4 regions of the Peribacillus sp. NPDC094092 genome follow, and region 1 is predicted to be linked to each of the others. Evidence: predicted binding sites of a transcription regulator. Region 1 holds the regulator's gene; each other region holds the start of a gene.
What was found. Region 1 encodes LexA, which represses DNA repair genes until DNA is damaged. Its sites were predicted from a motif close to CGAACATATGTTCG; they were not measured.
Positions count from the first base shown of each region.

Region 1 (4,713 bases):
TCCACCGCTGGGATTCCTGGATTTAATGTCAATTATAAAGAACGAGTTGAAGATGATGTCATTACAACAGCACTCGCTCAAACCGTTCTGGGTGATGCCCTGAAACAAAATGTTTGGATGGAACAAAGTTTTCATGTAAATGAAGCAGCCCCGGGTAATATAACCATATATACAGCCTCAAACGATGTCGAGGTTGTATTGATTTCTCCATCCAATAAAAAATATTCACCTTCCTTAAAGGTAGATTCAGCCAAAAATGAAACATCCTTTTTTAATGGTGCAACCGTTCAAACATTCAATCGAAACAACCTCGAAATCGGTGACTGGAAAGTGCGAATGAAGACTAAAGCGCCAATAGACGCCTATCTGTTCACAGCACAATTTAACGAAAAGAATCCCATTACATTAAGTATGGCCGGGAAAGTTAAGCAAAAAGATGCAAATTTTTTAATAAAGAATCCAATGAATGATAAAAAAACGCCAACAAGCACAACATTTTTGGTTCATTTAGTCGATGAAACCGGTAATGAAATTAGTAGGAAAAGCTCTGTAAAAGAAATGGAGACCGAAAATTTTACTGGTACCCTTCCTGAAGTGCCTAAGTCAGGTGTTTATAATGTAACCATTGACGTCAAGGAAAAAAATGTGGATGGCACTGAAAGAACCCGGACGCTGGTTCGTTCGGTTTATATCGAGAAATAGCAAAATGCCTTCACTTATTGATAGGAATCAAAATCGAAGAAAAGTCAGGTTGAGTACAGTTTTTTTCATAAAAATATTTAGTGTTTTCTTTAAAAAATCATGGTTCGGGATATAAGCATTCCGAACCTTTTTTACCAAATGGATACCTTTTCTTAATTGAAAAGGTATTTTTTGGGTCATGTTTAATGGTCTGGGTAACATGGGAGTTGGTGATTCAGCCAATGTAAACATCCAGGTTGTAATGGCAAATATAGGTGGAGATAGAAGCAAGTCTGGCTCCTTGCAATCCAAGACAACTGGTTTAATCTGTCTTTTGATAAGATCCTCTATAAGACAAAATACCAGTTTTAAGTGCAGCATAATTGCCAATGCTTGCATAGCCATAAAACCAGCCCATGAAAATCCCTGCAACCAAGTGATGACGATGACTGATGAAAATGGAAATGAATAAGCCAAGTCCCAAAGCGATGGTAGGGATGAATTTCGGATGAATAGGAAACATGACCTTAATAAGTTGAGTGAGAATCATGATGATAGGAATGGCAATTACTGCATCCCAAAAGTTTGTATGAATGGTTGGGAAGTCCATAATTTCACCACCTTAAAATGAAGTTATCAAAATTAATTTTCACTTTTTATCAAGGCTTTATACAATAATAAGTAAATTCATATTTAAAACTAATAAATAAAAGGGTATGCACCATTTTTTGAAGATTTTCAGAATTCAATTTTAAAGCCGTCAATCCATATTATTCGCGGATTGGTGGCTTTTTTTTGTGATATCGGTAATTAAAGTAAAAATATATTCAGTACAAAAGAAGGCTTTAAGGGCGAGTCTGTCATTATCCAGGCAAAAATGATTTTAACAGTGAGCGGTATTTCAACGCTCTCCTTCCTTATGAATGAGCTTCTTTCCAAAGTATTTATAACAAGAGGGATAGTGAACTTTACATCCGCTATAAATGATGTAATTTTCACACGTAAATCGATTCTATTAAAAAAATATATCAAAACCTACTCTTCCATATGCATATTGAGAGAATCCGGAACATAAATTAAACAAACAAAAAAAGCGCGGGTAGCGCTTTTAGTGTATTTGCCTATATAAGCCTATTACTTTTCCAAGTATCGAAACATCTCGTAAAATAATGGGTTCCATATTTGAGTTCTCAGGCTGCAGCCTTATGTAATCCGGTTCCTTAAAGAATCGTTTTACAGTGGCTTCATCATCTTCCGTCATGGCCACGACGATATCTCCATTATTGGCATTGCTTTGTTGTTTCACGATGACATAGTCTCCATCATGAATTCCAGCTTCGATCATACTTTCACCCATGATTTCCAGCATGAATACATGGTCATCATGTGGAACCATGCTTTCGGGAAGCGGAAAGTATTCTTCTATGTTCTCGATGGCCGTTATAGGCATGCCCGCTGTTACTTTTCCAAGTAACGGCACGTTCACGACATTGGCTTTGGGAATGTTGTTCGCTTCCTCCGAATTCATTATTTCAATGGCCCTTGGCTTGGTTGGGTCGCGTCTAATCAGGCCTTTACTTTCCAGGCGGGATAAATGTCCGTGAACTGTTGAACTTGATGCAAGTCCCACTGCTTCGCCAATCTCCCGTACGGAAGGTGGATACCCTTTTTGGCGAACCTCTTCTTTGATGAAATCAAGAATATCTTGCTGCCGTTTTGATAGTTTAGTCATTTGTGCACCTCTTCCCCAATGTTCTTTGCTATATTATAGCATGGCCCCAAAGTCTATACAAACATAAGTTCGAATTTAGTTGTTGACTGAAACAAACGTTCGTATTATAATTTGATCATAACATACGAACGAACATTCGCTTTGGAGGGATATTTATGAAAAAATTATACAAAAATTATATTTATACGATTCTATTAGCGGGATCCGTATTCATCTTTTCAATTTTATTCTCTTGTACATTGAACAATGATCAAAAAAATGATTTCCTTTCCATAGAAGTAAGTGAAGGTGACACCCTATGGGGAATTGCCGAAGAATATGAAGAAGCAAATTTGACAAAGAAAGAATTCATTGGTTGGATAGAAGAGCATAATGGAGTACGGGCGGAGTCGATTAAACCTGGTCAAGTCATCGTCATACCGGTTAAGGGGGAAGAACTTGTCCAGAATTTGGCCAGTGAGCAGTGAAGGTAGGGTATTATGAAAGCGGTAATCTATTGTAGGGTCAGCACAGAAAAAGAGTCACAGGAAACATCATTGGCAAGGCAGGAAGATGAATTAGTCAAATTGGCAGAAAAGATGGATGTTGAAGTCATTTCCATAATAAAAGAACAGGCAAGTGGTTATGAGTTGAATCGGGATGGCATTTTTGACATGCTCGAACTATTTAAAACCAAAGAAGCTGAAGTATTATTAATCCAGGACGAAACAAGGCTGGGAAGAGGGAATGCCAAAATAGCGCTTTTCCATGTCATCCTTAAAGAAGATGTGAAAATTTATACGCTCTCACACGATGGGGAACTTGAGCTATCTGATTCGGATGCGATGGTCATCCAGATAGTCGGAATTGTAGAAGAATACCAAAGGAAACTACATAATCTTAAAATAAAGCGCGGGATGATGAGGGCCGTTGAAAAAGGGTATCGTCCTCAAAAAAACCTTCGGAATCAAAGGAATTCCACTGGAAGGGACCGTAAGGATATCCCTATAGAGGAAATTATTAAACTTCGGGCCAATGGTTTGACATTTGCAGAGATCGCAGCAACTTTAAGGGGCTTTGGATACAATGTATCTAAGGCAACTGTAAACAGGCGTTTCCTCGAACATCAACTGAATACACTGGATAGTCAATCATAGAACTTGTAATTTCGTTATTTTTTTAATACCATGACAATATCCGCAGATTATGAAGGAGCGAAATTATGTTATCAAAAGAGAAATTAGCCCGTATTAATGAACTTTCTAAAAAGGCAAAGGCTGAAGGTTTGACGGAAGTTGAGGCGAAAGAGCAAACCCAATTGAGAAGTGAGTATTTGGAAACATTCAGAAAGTCCATGACCAATACGTTAGAGCATGTGAAAGTCGTGGATCCAGAAGGTAATGATGTCACTCCTCAAAAGATTAAAAATATAAAAGAAAAAAGAAACTTACATTAATACTGCTTGGATTCTGCTGATGGAACATGCCATTTGAGGACTCTATTAGCATATAGGAGTAAAAAGAGAGTGCATTCATGTATGTATTCTCCTATTTAGTTTAATCTAAATAGGGGACTTCTCTTATTTCTAGAAAATTGTAATATTGGGGCAGTAAATAGTGATTTTAGTTGTGATATTAAGCTTGTCACTATAATATAAAGAGGTACATTACAGGAAGGGATGTTTTTACGAGATGTTAGATAAATTAGATGCACTATCTATTAATACGATTCGTACATTATCGATTGATGCAATTGAAAAGGCTAATTCTGGCCATCCAGGTATGCCGATGGGTGCAGCGCCGATGGCGTATAAACTATGGACCGAATATATGAACCATAACCCGAAAAATCCAGATTGGTTTAATAGAGACCGCTTTGTTCTTTCAGCTGGTCATGGCTCTATGCTGTTATACAGCCTTCTTCATTTATCTGGCTATGGCTTATCTATCGATGATTTGAAAAGCTTCCGCCAATGGGGTAGTAAAACTCCAGGACATCCTGAATACGGACATACCGCTGGTGTAGATGCAACTACTGGTCCGCTTGGACAAGGAATTGCCATGGCAGTCGGAATGGCAATGGCAGAACGTCACTTGGCAGAAAGCTATAACCGCGATTCTTATAATGTGGTCGATCATTATACATATAGCATTTGTGGAGATGGGGATTTAATGGAAGGCGTCTCTGCAGAAGCGGCTTCATTAGCTGGACATCTGCAACTCGGAAGACTTGTTGTTTTATATGATTCTAATGATATTTCCCTTGACGGAGACTTAAGTCAATCATTTAGTGAAAGCGTAGCGGACCGGTTCAAATCTTAT
Region 1 covers NZ_JBNNUC010000001.1:563,967-568,679, reverse strand. Annotated here, with positions in the region: gene ACQKNS_RS02675 (esterase/lipase family protein) at 1-702, shown strand, start outside; gene ACQKNS_RS02670 (hypothetical protein) at 1,004-1,291, opposite strand; gene lexA (transcriptional repressor LexA) at 1,790-2,413, opposite strand; gene yneA (cell division suppressor protein YneA) at 2,569-2,880, shown strand; gene ACQKNS_RS02655 (YneB family resolvase-like protein) at 2,893-3,549, shown strand; gene ACQKNS_RS02650 (DUF896 domain-containing protein) at 3,615-3,848, shown strand; gene tkt (transketolase) at 4,084-4,713, shown strand, end outside.

Region 2 (4,713 bases), 880 kb from region 1:
GCACATCAGACACGTTGGGCAATACGTCCCTTACCCGTTTCAAATACGATGAGGGTAAAAGTGCCTTTCCTTCCTCATCGGCAAGAGGATATGATAAATAAAGGGCCTCAGCCGGCGTAGTAAATGCTTTGTACGCTGTAAATTCTTCATCCAGGAGGCGCACTTTTGAACTTGGGGCAACATCAAGTCCACCAGCCAGCAGCACCTCACGATCACTATCTGAAAATATCCCGTCAGATACAGCTTTTCCTGGCACGACCCCTTCGTTCAGGCCGATAACAAAAGCTGTCTTCACATCATCCAGGCGTGATAAATCTAGATTGGCAACCAATACTTGGTCAATTGCAGGCGGTACCAAAGAAAATTCAAGAGACTCCAGACCAGCTTCAATGATAACTGCAAACTGTTTCAGGGAAAGCTCTTCCCCGCTCAGCAGTTCGACGAATTGGTCCAATAGGTCGACAACTGCATTCCATGTTTGCTCATGCTCTCTTGCCGATACCAGATCACCTGCTTCTTCTGCCTCTTGTTTCAGCTTTTCCAATTTTTCCGGTACATGCAATTCTTCAAGATATAGATATAGGGCTTCACACAATTCCCTTCCATTAATAGCCTTTTTAACACGTTTTGAAAGCTTCAAGATGGGCTCGGTAAATAATTGCTTCAGCTCATTCAACTCTTGTTCAAGCTGCATTTCCTTATCCGTTTGATTCCGGTCCTCGAGTTCCAGTCCGCGGAAGCGCCGGTATGTCCAACGATCTTTGGACGTCCACCTGCTTCCTTTAATGCCACGGGCCAGCACATAGTTTTCCAGCTTATCCACCTGTTCGCGCATTCTATCAAAGTTATTTTGGAGCGGAAATAGAAGCTCCGTCTTGATTGCACGAAATACCGGCTCATAGCGCCAATAGCCATTGATGATCTCCAAAGTGGAACGAATCAGTTCAATCAGAGGATGATTCAGCATCGTCCTTTTGGAATCGACGAACAAGGGAATTTGATAATCCCGAAAAACGGTTTGTAAAATATCTGCGTACGCTTCTCCATTCCTGACTAAAATCGCAATATCGCTGAAACGGTGCTGTTTCTGCCTGACCAGCGACAAGATGTCCCGGGCAACTCCTTCAATCTCGGCTCTGCGGTTAACTGCCTGGGCGATCGTTACATCAGGCGACTGCCCAAACGCTTTGGCAGGCCGAATGGCAAAATAAGTTTCCAGATGATTCAGTCCCGGGCTCTTTCCAAACCTTTCCGTTCCTTTTAAGATTCGATCTTCTGAAATCGGTATGCCATTCCTCAATCCAGCCTGATAAAGGTGATGATATAGATTTCCCGTTTGCCTGAACAACTGCAAATCATCCGGAGCATATTGTCTGTAGGGCTGATCTAACGTCAGTGAAATCGTTACACTTCTGCACAGCTTGATCATTTCTTCCACAATAAGCAGTTCCTGTGGAGTCAAACTATAAAAACCATCGATATATATATCCGCATCCCTTATATAGAAAGAATCTGCCATTTTCTCGATCAGCAAAGTGAAGTAGTCTTCGGAATCTAAATATTTGTTAACCATTTCATCCTCAAAAGCCTGATAGACCAATTCCAGATCATGCAGTTTATCCTGAATGCCGCTGCCGGCCTGTGAGGTTTTGGCCAAATGGTTTTGAATGTCATCAGGTTGGATGCAATACTGCTTGAACTCAGCCAGCATTAGCTCCATCTGTGCAATGAACCCCTGCTTATCAGCAGAACGACGGAACATCTTTAACTCGTCCTTTTTATCATCCATGATCTTCCGAATCAACATATTAACGCCAACGCTGTCCAAATGCAGCCTGCTCATCCCCCCGGTCTCCTGAAGAACGCGCCAAGCAAGCCTGCTAAAACTAAAAACCTGTGTCCGGATCATTCCGGCAAGGCCTGGTGTTTTAATTAATTTATATTCAGATAGAAACGTCATCTGATCAGGAACGAGGTAGATAATTGGATTTCCTTCGGGATCTTCTGCCAATTTAGATCGAATTTCGTCCAATATATTCGAAGTTTTCCCTGCACCCGATCTTCCCAGTAAAAAACGGAGTGACATCTCTTTTTCCCCCTTACAACATAATATCTAGATTCATCATACCAGAAATACATTAGTCACCATGACTAGGTTTCTGTTTCCAATTAGATTTACTTTCTATTATTTTACCGTTTCACTTTAAAAAACACCAATCGTACGTTCGTGTTTTTCCCCAAAAGAAAAAGCCCACATAATTTGGGGCTTCCACGATCATTCACCTGTAAATTTATAATTGAATTCTTTGACCGGCCAATATCGAACATCCACTTTACCGACAACATTTTCAACCGGTATATAACCAAAGTGACGGCTGTCAGCACTTTCAAGACGATTATCACCCATGACAAAAAGCTTGCCCTCAGGGACTTTGGTCACATCCGTCAATTCTTTTAATGTAAAATCACCTGTAAAGTCCTGTCCCGGGAAACCTTCCTTGAATTTCTCAAGATAAGGCTCATCCACTTTCTCACCATTTACGTAAAGCCAATCATCTTTATAACGAATTTGGTCACCTGCAATCCCTATAACTCGCTTAACATAATCTTCTTGTGAATTCGCATGAAAAACAATAATGTCAAAACGGTTGATATCATGCATCTGGTAATTGATTTTATTCACGACAAGTTTATTTCCATCTTCTAGGGTCGGCTGCATCGACTCCCCTTCAACATCATAGCTTGAAAAGAAAAATGTACGGATTAAGATGTAAATAACAAAAGCTATCATCGCTGGTTTTATCCAATCGGATAAAGAATTCTTGTTTGTTTTTTCCATCCAGTTCAACCCCTACTGCATTTATATACTAATTTATTGTCCTTCTTCCCTCTTCATGCTTTTATTTAACCGGAGTTCAAGTCTTTTCCCCACATACCATAGGATAAAGATGACAATCCCCATAATGATCGTACGCACAGGTTTATGAATTAAGGATACTAAATCGTAGCCTACGAAGCTGATCGTAAAGATCATCACCGCTTTCCCTCCCACTACTGCAAGTCCATATTGCAAGGGACTGACTTTTGAAAGTCCTGCCACGATATTAACGATGGCCGAGGGTGTAAAAGGGAAGCAGAGCAATATGAACAAAGGACCGAATCCATGGCTTTCCACCCATACCATCAACCTCTGCACCTGTTTATGCTTTTGCAAAAATCGGAAAAACCTCATTTGACCATATCTTCTTATAATCCAAAAGAGCAAAAAAGAACCCGCTACCGCACCAATCCAAGAAAATAAAAAGCCCCACCAGAGACCAAAAGCCGTTGCGTTAGCAAGCACGAACACCACCAAAGGCAAAAAGGGCAAAAAAGCTTCCAGCATCGGCAGTAAGATCCCTGGAATTGGACCGAATGAGCGATATTGCTGAATAAGTGCAGATATATGATCAAGTGTAAACCACTCACGTATAGTATCCAAATCCATAATTATCTCCCTCGACATGCTGCTAGCAAAGCAGCATAAACTTATTAAAAACTGTTTATTTTAGATATATCACTTTCCCCTGAAATTGCAAGAATTATTACCCATATACCTTCATACTTTCCCTAACTCCGGAAAACATAATCTTGTTAACGAATATTTCTGGATTTATCAAAACCGCTTGCATATACACTTAAAATACATTAGGATAAAAAACAGAACAAATGTTCTTTTTCTTGCATGATATACATACTAATATTAAAAACCGTGCTAGTAGAAAGGAGCGGTCAAGATGACCCGCATTCCAGAAGATGACCGAAATATGATTGAAAAAGCCATCTACCTCCCTATGGTTATAACAGTCTTAAACCGGGATCTCAAGGTCATCGAAATTAGTCCGTTTAAATTAAAAAGGCCCTATTCTGAGCTAGTCGAACATATTTTAAAAGTGGTTCAAGACGAACTTGCCGAGGTAAGGCGATATTTACGCAAGGAGAATATTAAGGTTAGTGAAATCAAACGCGATGAATCCTTCACGATGTATTGTTTTTTATATAAAGGGTACGAGGAACATCATAATTATTTCAACCCCCGCCTTCGCAACAAAACCGAAGACTTGTTATGTTATTACTTTTTCGAAAAGAAACACCGTTCAAGGAATTAGCGGGTTACAGGCATCCCCACTATAATGTTTGTGAAATATGGGTGTTTGGAGCCTTTCGGGAAGGATGCAGATGCCCTTCGTGTAAAAATGTATGGCCATTAACAACGCATTTCACCTTCCCTGCATCATAAAGATACGGGAGGTCAATTTTGGAAGCTCGATATCGATAAGACTCACTTACCTCCATTCACCTGTCCATAACCATCATATAATTGGCTTTTTCAAACATGGATTTAGCGCAATGAAAAATCACTTTTCGATCAAGGCATAACCTATGTAATCCAGAGTGCATATTGAATATCCTTAACCATTTTAGTTTTGAGATTCTTTAAATCAAGGTTATTTACATGTTCCTTGGCAAAGGTTGGGGTGACACCCGCCCTCACCAAACCAACAGCACCCAGCCCATTGATGAGAAAATCAGAAAACAGTTACCTTGAAAGAGGTGCTTCGACAAATGCTAAAGTAAACCAATGTCATTCCCCGTCGAAGAATGTCTCAACGATTCAAGGACACAGTCGTTAGCGAATGATAGGCCGGGCTCGTATATTCATAATTGGTTTTT
Region 2 covers NZ_JBNNUC010000001.1:1,445,043-1,449,755, forward strand. Annotated here, with positions in the region: gene addB (helicase-exonuclease AddAB subunit AddB) at 1-2,086, opposite strand, end outside; gene lepB (signal peptidase I) at 2,276-2,839, opposite strand; gene ACQKNS_RS06930 (TVP38/TMEM64 family protein) at 2,873-3,487, opposite strand; gene ACQKNS_RS06935 (hypothetical protein) at 3,777-4,148, shown strand.
Region 2: addB (helicase-exonuclease AddAB subunit AddB) is a predicted target of LexA. The motif match lies at 2,215-2,228, and genes of this name have one in related genera.

Region 3 (4,713 bases), on a different contig from region 1:
GTTTAGAACTGGTTCATAAAGTTACTGCTGCGCTATCTGAATAAGATTACCGCATGTATCGTCGAAGACAGCTATTGTGACTTCGCCCATTTTTGTCGGCTCCATAGTAAACTTCACGCCGTTTTCCAATAATCGTTCGTACTCTTCATGAATATCTGCAACGCCGAACATTGTTGCCGGGATGCCATCGGCAAATATCTTCTTTTGATACTCCTGTGCGGCAGGATGCTCATTCGGTTCAAGTAAAAGCTCGGTACCTTCATGATCCTCGGGAGAAACAAGCGTGATCCACCTGAATTTCCCCATTGGAACGTCATGCTTTTTTACAAATCCAAGCTTTTCTGAGTAAAACTCCAGTGCCTTGTCTTGGTCTGATACGAATATGCTGGTAACAATGATTTTCATAATGTTTTGCCTCCTTTGATATTTGTGACGCATGGTGCTGTGCTGACAATCTGGCTGCAAGCAAAGCGGAAAATTACTCTATCCATCCCTTTAGCAAATTTTTGAGTGGTTCGTTGTTGAATATAACTACTCGATACTTTCCCTTTCGTTTTGACTTTACGAGCCCGGCATCTTCCAATACAGAAAGATGTTTAGCTATCGCTTGTCGCGAAATGGAAATGTCGTGCTTCATAATGAGACGTACCGTAAGTTCATACAACGTCAGTTCGTTGCGTTCGGATAGTTCGTCTAATATAAGCCGCCGAGTCGAGTCTCCAAGTGCCTTGAATATAGCGTCTTTGTCCCAATTCATATATCGAGTATAAGCAACCATAAAGTTGCTTGTCAAGAACAAGCAACTTTATGGTTGCATGATAAAAGAACCGTATTTTGCTTTCTTAACAAGTTAAAGTCACATACTTGTAGTTTGAACCATTATAGAAATATAATTTCAACAAAAATGTGCAATAATTCTCATTGGATCATCCAGTTAAATTTATAAGCATCTGCCCGGTTAATTCCATAAGAAAAAGGCTGCCGCAGCAACCCTTGTAGTTAATAATCCGGTTTAAATTCGAAAGGATTGCATCAAACATTCTTCATCATCTATATTTTTCTTTTTTTCTTCAAAATCTATATTCAGCGCCTTAAAAGTCTTTCTCCAAAATATAACGGCAGGAATATTCTTGGCCAATTCAACAACAAAGTAGCAACCCTTTTTTTGTTCAAACAATACCTTTAATAATGCAATGGCCATACCCTTTCTTCTATATTTTTTCAAAATAAAAATATCATTAATGCTGTAATCATATTCCTTATTTAAAAACGGCCTTTACAAGAGTAATAAAAACCCTACAATTACCTTATCTTTTTTCAAAAAATATGGTGTTACCCCTTCCCTCTTCCAAATTAATTCAAATGAATCAAATTCAAACGAACCATCTGATGATAGGTCTAAACCATCGGTATACTCCGAAAGGTCATGTAAATAAAGGGAATATAAATTCTTAAGAATATGCCTTTCATCTGCGGGAATTTGATTTAATGAAACAGTCATTAGTTATACCTCTTTTACAATTAATCAAATCTCTTAAATTATTTCGGCATAAACTTTCATTTGCCCTTCATGAACTATCCTGCCCCGTTAGTTTAAGTACATTTCTCACATTTTCACAACAATATTAATATAAATATCCAGTTTTGTTTGTATAAATATGTTTGTTTGCTATCGAATTTGATTTAATTCTTAATATATAAAACCCAAAATACTGAGTAAAAGATTTATCTTCATTTAAAATGGCTTAATAGGAATAGGGTGCATGTTTTTCACTGATACTCGTTATGTTTTGGAAACTTGAATGTATAAAAGCGAGTCTAAGATGTCATCATCAATCTTTATTTTATACTCCGAGTGTGATTGAATCCCCTTGGACGAATCTTTTTATGGATTCGCCAACAATTTTTCTTCATTTGACCCAAGCTTGATCGTGTATTCAGTCGGTATCCATAAGCCTGTATTCTCATTTCTTCCTTGGAGAACATATTTCGGGTTGTTTTTGCCCATCCGTTCTGCAGCTGTTTTCGCAAGCTTGCCTATATCACCTGTTTTGAGGCGGTTGATAATTAAACCGAGTTTCAAACTCTTAATTGTAAGCATTTCATAATCTGTGCTGCTGTCTCCCGCTACGAATATCGGACCGTATCCGCCCCGCGATTTGGAGATTGCGTGTTCAATCACTTCCACCTTACCTTCTCGAGCAGTGATCGGCCAATTGTCTTCATATTCTGCTTGAGTAATTCCTTCCTTCTTTTTTAATCTCATCCCAAAGACATTTTCCTTTGGAACGTTGTAGCCGTATTTTGGATTTGACGAAAATACCTCGACCACCTCTTCCATCGAAGCCGAAATAACAAAAACGTCAATCCCATTCTCCATAAAAGTATGCATTAAGTTTGCGATTTCCGAGGCCAGACGCAGTCCTGTTGTATAGGTAACTTGAACAGTACCGGCTTTTCCTAACATTGACCCAGGACTTATAAGCGTCACCGATGCCATTTCCGCTCCTAAATTATAATCATTTGAAGCCTCTGCAAGCTTCTGGACTTCTTCGGTCGACATGTTGGAAAATAAATAAAGCACCCATGGATATCCGATTTCAACACCGTATGTTTCCCCAATGGCTTCATACAGAAAGTACATTTTCGCTTTAAAATCTTTAAATTGATCAGTTGAATGAAGCGTTTCTAACCTCTCTTTTCCATTCATCCCATTAAAGTTGGAATAAAGAAATTCATAATCGCGCTTCAGATCCTCGGCGATTTCCTTAAGAGTGACCGCATTTCCTTGAAGGTTTTTAAACTCGTTTGAAAAGGGTCCATTCGGCACATTCTTTTTGATCACTTCATAAAACTCTTTCGGTTGCATGTTATATGCCAAGTGATCAATTTGATAAAGAAAGAGGGCCTCCTCCGTATCATTCATGATGCTCGTATGATCCCAATCAAAAACAACATAAGGTTTTCGATTTGGATCGTATCCTGTGCTTCCAGCACCATGCTTATCAATTAGGTTTTGAACAGACTTATAGGTGTCAGGAGCCCATTTCCCTTTATCCAACACTTGAATACAATGGCCCTCCCTATTTTGCGGAGTCGAAACTGCTTTTCCGCTTGCAGCCGCTCCTAAGGAAGCATACAAAAACAAGCAAATAACGATCATGCCAAATAAAGCTTTTAATTTGGTTCTATTATTCATATTATCCCCCCTGTAAAATGCAAAAGACGCCTGCCCAATAGCTCGTTATTAGCTATTGAAACAGGCGCCATTGCCGATTGATTCTTTTATGCGTAAATATTATCATGAATTTTCAAAATAGTCAAAATTTTATTCGTGGTTCTTTTCTTAACAATTGTAACTTTTTAAAACAGGATTTCTGTTATCCTTATTAATTAAGCGCCCGTTTTGCTCAAAAATCACAAAAGAGCTACATTAGTAAAGTACTGGAATTCCAAACATCGGACAACAAAATAAACAATCAACTTTTTTTTTTTGAACTAACCTGCCCCGTTAGTTCATGAAGCGATAAATATTAATAATCGCCCATATTATAATCAAGCCCCAAATCAATACTATTATTGAGCCGACTATCCAATTTTTCGGCTTACCCTTTTTCATCATTTCTTCTGCCTTAACTTCACAGTTGGTCAGTACGCTCTTTGGTATCATCTTTAATGCAATCATTACCCCTATCGGAACGAGAATTACATCGTCTAAATAGCCAAGAATGGGTATAAAATCAGGTATTAGGTCAATCGGACTGAATGCATAAGCTACAACACAAGCCGTAAATACTTTTGCATACCAAGGCACCCGTTCATCTTTACAAGCAAAGTAAAGGATAAAGATCTGTCGTTTTAGATTCCTCGCCCAAGTTTTAATTTTTTTGAACATTTTATCTCCTAATAAGCGTTAAGATTTTCTTTTCATTATAACAAAATAAATTTACTAAGATTCACTAACCTGCCCGATAGTCGCATAACTAAAAAACTGCCTTAAAGACAGTTCGACCTTAAGCTAATGTAAGATATTGAAGCTTGCTTTTTATTTAATATGGTATTTTTCCTCATTGTTTGATTTTCATGGTCGTGTACCATATCTGTCCCTCATAAAAAAGCCTAATTAATTCAAAATTGTGCCAAACAATCAATCACTTTGTCCACTCCTGATTGTTTTCCCTTTCATATGTTATTAAAGTAAGACAAGCTAATGAAAGGGGGATGTAATGATGACAAGTCGAAATTCATCGTCTCGTCAATCCAGTTCATCTCGTAGAAACAGATGCAATGGATGTGTCTGTAATACTTTACGCCGTTTGCGTCCTGGTACAGAAGTAGACGTTTTTTTATCTGGAGGCACAGTTCTTGAAGATGTGATCTTCCGTGCCTTTGACAACAATACTTGTTGTGCCCGCTTCAGAGATGAAGAGGAAGAACCTGGTACTATCATTTTTGTTGACTGCCGAGACATCCAAGCCCTTCGCATCGAGTAATAACATTTAGGGGGATCCTTCATTTTTTGAAGGATCTTCTTTTATTAAAGACATCGTATGGAACTAACCCGCCCCAATGCACAAGGAAAAAGAGCTGCCTTAAAGACAGCTCCGATCTTTGCTAACTATTTATCATTCGTGTTTATTAAGAATGCTGGCGCATCTTACTGAACATCATTAGTTAATCGACCGATGTTCTCGACTTCAACGACGACCTCAT
Region 3 covers NZ_JBNNUC010000002.1:57-4,769, reverse strand. Annotated here, with positions in the region: gene ACQKNS_RS08985 (VOC family protein) at 22-405, opposite strand; gene ACQKNS_RS08980 (ArsR/SmtB family transcription factor) at 479-757, opposite strand; partial or broken gene ACQKNS_RS08975 (GNAT family N-acetyltransferase) at 1,013-1,501, opposite strand; gene ACQKNS_RS08970 (haloacid dehalogenase-like hydrolase) at 1,886-3,199, opposite strand; gene ACQKNS_RS08965 (YkvA family protein) at 3,512-3,895, opposite strand; gene ACQKNS_RS08960 (hydrolase) at 4,230-4,493, shown strand; gene ACQKNS_RS08955 (hypothetical protein) at 4,658-4,713, opposite strand, start outside.
Region 3: ACQKNS_RS08970 (haloacid dehalogenase-like hydrolase) is a predicted target of LexA. The motif match lies at 3,322-3,335, and genes of this name have one in related genera.

Region 4 (4,713 bases), on a different contig from region 1:
GGTTTATCCACTTGGCCTAAGAATTGACGAGCATAAGCGGAAAGTGATTCTACATAACGCCTTTGCCCTTCTGCATAAATCGTATCAAAAGCCAAGGAAGACTTTCCAGATCCGGATAATCCGGTCAGCACAACAAGTTTGTCTCTCGGTATCGTGATATCAATATTCTTTAAATTGTTGGCCCTGGCTCCTTTTATCACAATTTTATCCATTGCCATGTTTCGTCACCCTTCCGCTTTCAACTCTAGTAATAAATCACGCAGCTCGGCAGCCCGCTCGAAATCCAGTGCCTTTGCCGCTTCCTTCATTTCTTTTTCCATGCTCTCCATCACTTTTAAGCGCTCTTTTTTAGGGAGTTTCGCGAGGCTTGGTGCAAGGTCTTCTTTATACTCTTCGCTTTCTTCGGCTACATGAGTCGCCCTTATGGAGTCACGGATATCCTTTTGGATGGTTTGAGGCATTATTCCATGCTCTTCATTAAAACTTTCCTGGATTTCACGGCGCCGCCTCGTTTCATTTATGGCAAGTTCCATCGAATTCGTGATGCGATCTGCATACATGATGACGTGGCCGTTCGCATTACGGGCTGCACGGCCCATCGTTTGAATGAGCGAACGTTCCGAGCGAAGGAACCCTTCCTTATCGGCATCCAGAATGGTCACCAACGACACTTCCGGTATATCCAGGCCTTCCCTTAAAAGATTGATTCCAACGAGTACATCATATTTGCCCATTCGAAGTTCCCGGATGATTTCTATCCTTTCCAAGGTCTTCACTTCCGAATGAAGATATTGGACCTTGATGCCGATTTCCTTTAAATAGTCAGTTAAATCTTCAGACATCTTTTTCGTCAAGGTCGTAATGAGCACACGCTCGTTCTTTTTGATACGCTCCTGTATTTCACCGATCAAGTCATCTATCTGCCCTTCAATCGGCCGCACTTCTACCGTCGGATCCAGCAATCCGGTAGGACGGATGATCTGCTGAACCATTTCTGGCGTATGTTCTAGTTCATATGGTCCCGGAGTTGCCGAAACGAATATGGATTGATGTACCTTTTTCTCAAATTCTTCAAATCTTAGCGGACGGTTATCTTTGGCAGACGGCAGACGGAAGCCATGATCGACGAGCACTTGCTTCCGCGCCTGATCTCCATTGAACATTCCGCGGATTTGTGAAAGGGTTACGTGTGATTCATCCACGACCAATAGGAAGTCCTCTGGAAAGTAATCCATTAAAGTGTATGGTGTCGCACCTGCTGGACGAAGGGTTAAATGGCGGGAATAATTCTCGATCCCTGAACAAAAGCCCATTTCCCGCATCATTTCCAAATCATAACGGGTCCGCTGCTCCAAGCGCTGTGCTTCGAGGAGTTTTTCATCATCCCTTAATTCCTTCAATCGCTCTTCCAGTTCCGTTTCGATATTTTGAATGGCTATCCGCATTTTCTCTTCGCGAGTTACGAAGTGGGAGGCCGGGAAAATCGCGATATGTTCCCGTTCACCGGTAATTTCACCAGTCAGGGCATCCACTTCACGGATACGGTCAATCTCATCCCCGAAAAACTCGACCCGTACGCAATGTTCATCACGTGAAGCCGGGAAAATTTCGACCACGTCGCCGCGAACGCGGAAGGTCCCCCGTTGGAAAGCAATATCATTCCTCTCATATTGAATGTCCACGAGTCTGTGCAGCAAGGCATTCCGGTCTATTTCCATGCCTGTCCGGAGGGAAACAACCATCTCCTTGTACTCTTCAGGGGAACCGAGCCCGTATATGCACGAAACGCTGGCAATGATGATGACATCTTTCCTTTCGAACAGAGAAGAGGTTGCCGAGTGACGCAGTTTATCGATTTCATCATTGATGCTAGCATCTTTTTCGATGAATGTATCCGTGGATGGAACATAAGCCTCTGGCTGGTAGTAATCATAGTAGCTGACGAAGTATTCGACGGCATTATTAGGGAAGAACTCTTTGAACTCACTGTAAAGCTGCCCTGCCAACGTTTTATTGTGGGCAATGACAAGAGTCGGTTTATTGATTCGTTGAATTACATTGGAAACGGTGAACGTTTTCCCTGTCCCCGTTGCCCCCAATAACGTCTGCATTTCCTTGCCTTCCTTAATCCCTTCGACCAGCATGTCAATCGCTGCCGGTTGATCTCCTTGAGGAGAGTATTTTGAGACTAACTCAAACTTATCCTTCACCAAGCATAGCCTCCTATTGAAATATTTTTATATGAAAACGGGACATGCCTATATCCCTTCTATTTATTCCGGTTTAATAAAGCATATATACACATTCTACCACAATAGCCTTAAAACAAACCAGCAATAAGCGAACATCCATTCTATTTTCGTTTTATGGACTTCATGATGCATGGAGGGGGATGACATGTTTGAGTACAAAAAAAGCACCTTTTGTGTCAGGCGCTCTTGGATGTACGTTTCATCATTCTTTTTGATAACCAAAACCCCACTGTCAGGGATAAGGCATCGACGATGATCAATAAATTTGTATGCGTATAACCTTTATATGCGGAAGCTGTAATCAAGGCAACAGTTAAAACAAGGCCCACGACATTGTTATAGGTGACTCTTGAAAACAGCATGACAAGTAGACAGGGAAGGAAAAGGGCAGAAAGAATTTTAATCATTTTTTCATCTCCTTTATTAAGAGAAAAATAGAGTAGTTTCAGTTTAAATGATTATCAAGTTTTTTGCCAATCAATTTCCTACTCGATTTTCAAGGCATCATCAGAAGAGCATCCCACACATCCTCCAATTATGCCCATAAAAAAAAGAGGCAAACCCCTTTAAAGGGAAGTTTGCTTCTTTTTCAGTCCAATCAATATGGATCGGCTTCATGTCCTTTTCTAACGGAGTCCTCAGGGTTATCCGTCCCTCCCAGAGGTTTTGAAGAGTCCGTATGTTCAGAAGCAGAAGCCAGCCCCTCTTTCAATCTGCGGCCATACTCTTCATCGGCCTCCTCGGCAAGGGCTATCATTTTTTCCTGAATGCGCTTGTCGGCAGGAGCCAATGCCGCCACTAAATTGGAAATCAAATCGTCTTTTTCCCAATCCTCGAATTCACGGAATGTTTCCCCGGCCTGTTTCGTATTGTTTTGGCGATCGATCGTTTCACGAACAAGTTTCCCTTCCACCATAGGTGTATACTCCTTGCCCGTCTGCTTGGCCTCTTTCAAGCCGCCGACAGTTGATGGTTCGTAGTTGATGTGAGGGCTTTGGCTGCCTCTGCCAACTTCATATTGCATCTGTCCGCCCGTCTGATTCGTGGCTGTTCGTTTCTTTGGAGCATTAATCGGCAACTGCAGATAATTCGCACCGACACGGTGGCGCTGTGTATCGGAATAAGAGAATGTACGTCCCTGTAACATCTTATCATCAGAAAAGTCCAGTCCATCCACAAGGACACCAGTGCCGAATGCAGCCTGTTCGACTTCAGTGAAATAGTCTTCAGGGTTTTTATTCAATACCATCGTACCGACGTGCAGCCACGGGAACTCATCTTTCGGCCAGATTTTCGTATCATCCAGCGGATCAAAATCCAGCTCAGGATGATCATCATCACTCATGATCTGTACGTTAAGATCCCATTCAGGATAGTCCCCTCGTTCGATCGCTTCATATAGATCCTGTGTGGCATGATTGAAATTCGTAGCTTGAATTTCATTTGCCTCTTGCTGTGTCAGGTTCTTGATCCCTTGTTTCGGTTCCCAATGATACTTGACAAGCACCGCTTTCCCTTCCTCGTTCACCCATTTATAAGTATTGACCCCTGACCCCTGCATCATGCGGTAGTTTGCCGGGATGCCCCATGGGGAAAACACAAAGGTAACCATATGGAATGTTTCAGGCGAACTCGCGCAAAAATCGAAAATCCTCCTTCCGTCCTGAATATTCGTGACCGGATCCGGTTTGAAGGCATGAATCAAATCCGGGAATTTCATTGCATCACGGATAAAGAAAATTTTCAAGTTATTGCCTACAAGGTCCCAGTTGCCATCTTCCGTATAAAATTTAACGGCAAATCCCCTTGGGTCACGTAACGTTTCCGGGGACGTTCCTCCATGAATAACGGATGAAAATCTCACGAATACCGGGGTCTTTTTACCCTCTTCCTGAAAAACCTTCGCTCGCGTATATTTTGAAATCGGCTCGTCCCCCGCTTTGCCGGTCGGAACGAAATATCCATGTGCACCTGCACCGCGGGCATGCACGACCCGCTCAGGGATGCGCTCCCTATCGAAGTGGCTGATCTTTTCCAGGAAATCATAGTTCTCAAGTGTACTAGGACCTCTGTTCCCTACAGTTCTAATACTCTGGTTATTCGTTACCGGGTGACCTTGCCTGTTCGTTAAAGTTTCTTCCGATTCTTCATTTGTTTTTTTGGATTTATCGGACAAAAAAACCCCTCCTCTGTTAATAAATGCCATAACACTACTATACTTTCCCCCATCTCCTATATTTCACTCTTCAATCTTCAAATTTAATTGAAAAAGTTAAATTCCCCCTATATATCGCTGATCATTTGTTTATGCCATTGATAACTGGTGCAAATCATATAATGAAAAGAAAGCCTTTAAGCATTTAGTGGAAACATGGAATGAACACACCCATTTTTGTATAGGGCAACATCGCTCCATTATAATGATCTAAGGATAAAAAATTCAAAAAGCGGGGTGTCTTCA
Region 4 covers NZ_JBNNUC010000003.1:262,739-267,451, forward strand. Annotated here, with positions in the region: gene uvrA (excinuclease ABC subunit UvrA) at 1-218, opposite strand, end outside; gene uvrB (excinuclease ABC subunit UvrB) at 225-2,210, opposite strand; gene ACQKNS_RS16965 (CsbA family protein) at 2,429-2,659, opposite strand; gene ACQKNS_RS16970 (catalase) at 2,851-4,428, opposite strand.
Region 4: uvrB (excinuclease ABC subunit UvrB) is a predicted target of LexA. The motif match lies at 2,342-2,355, and genes of this name have one in related genera.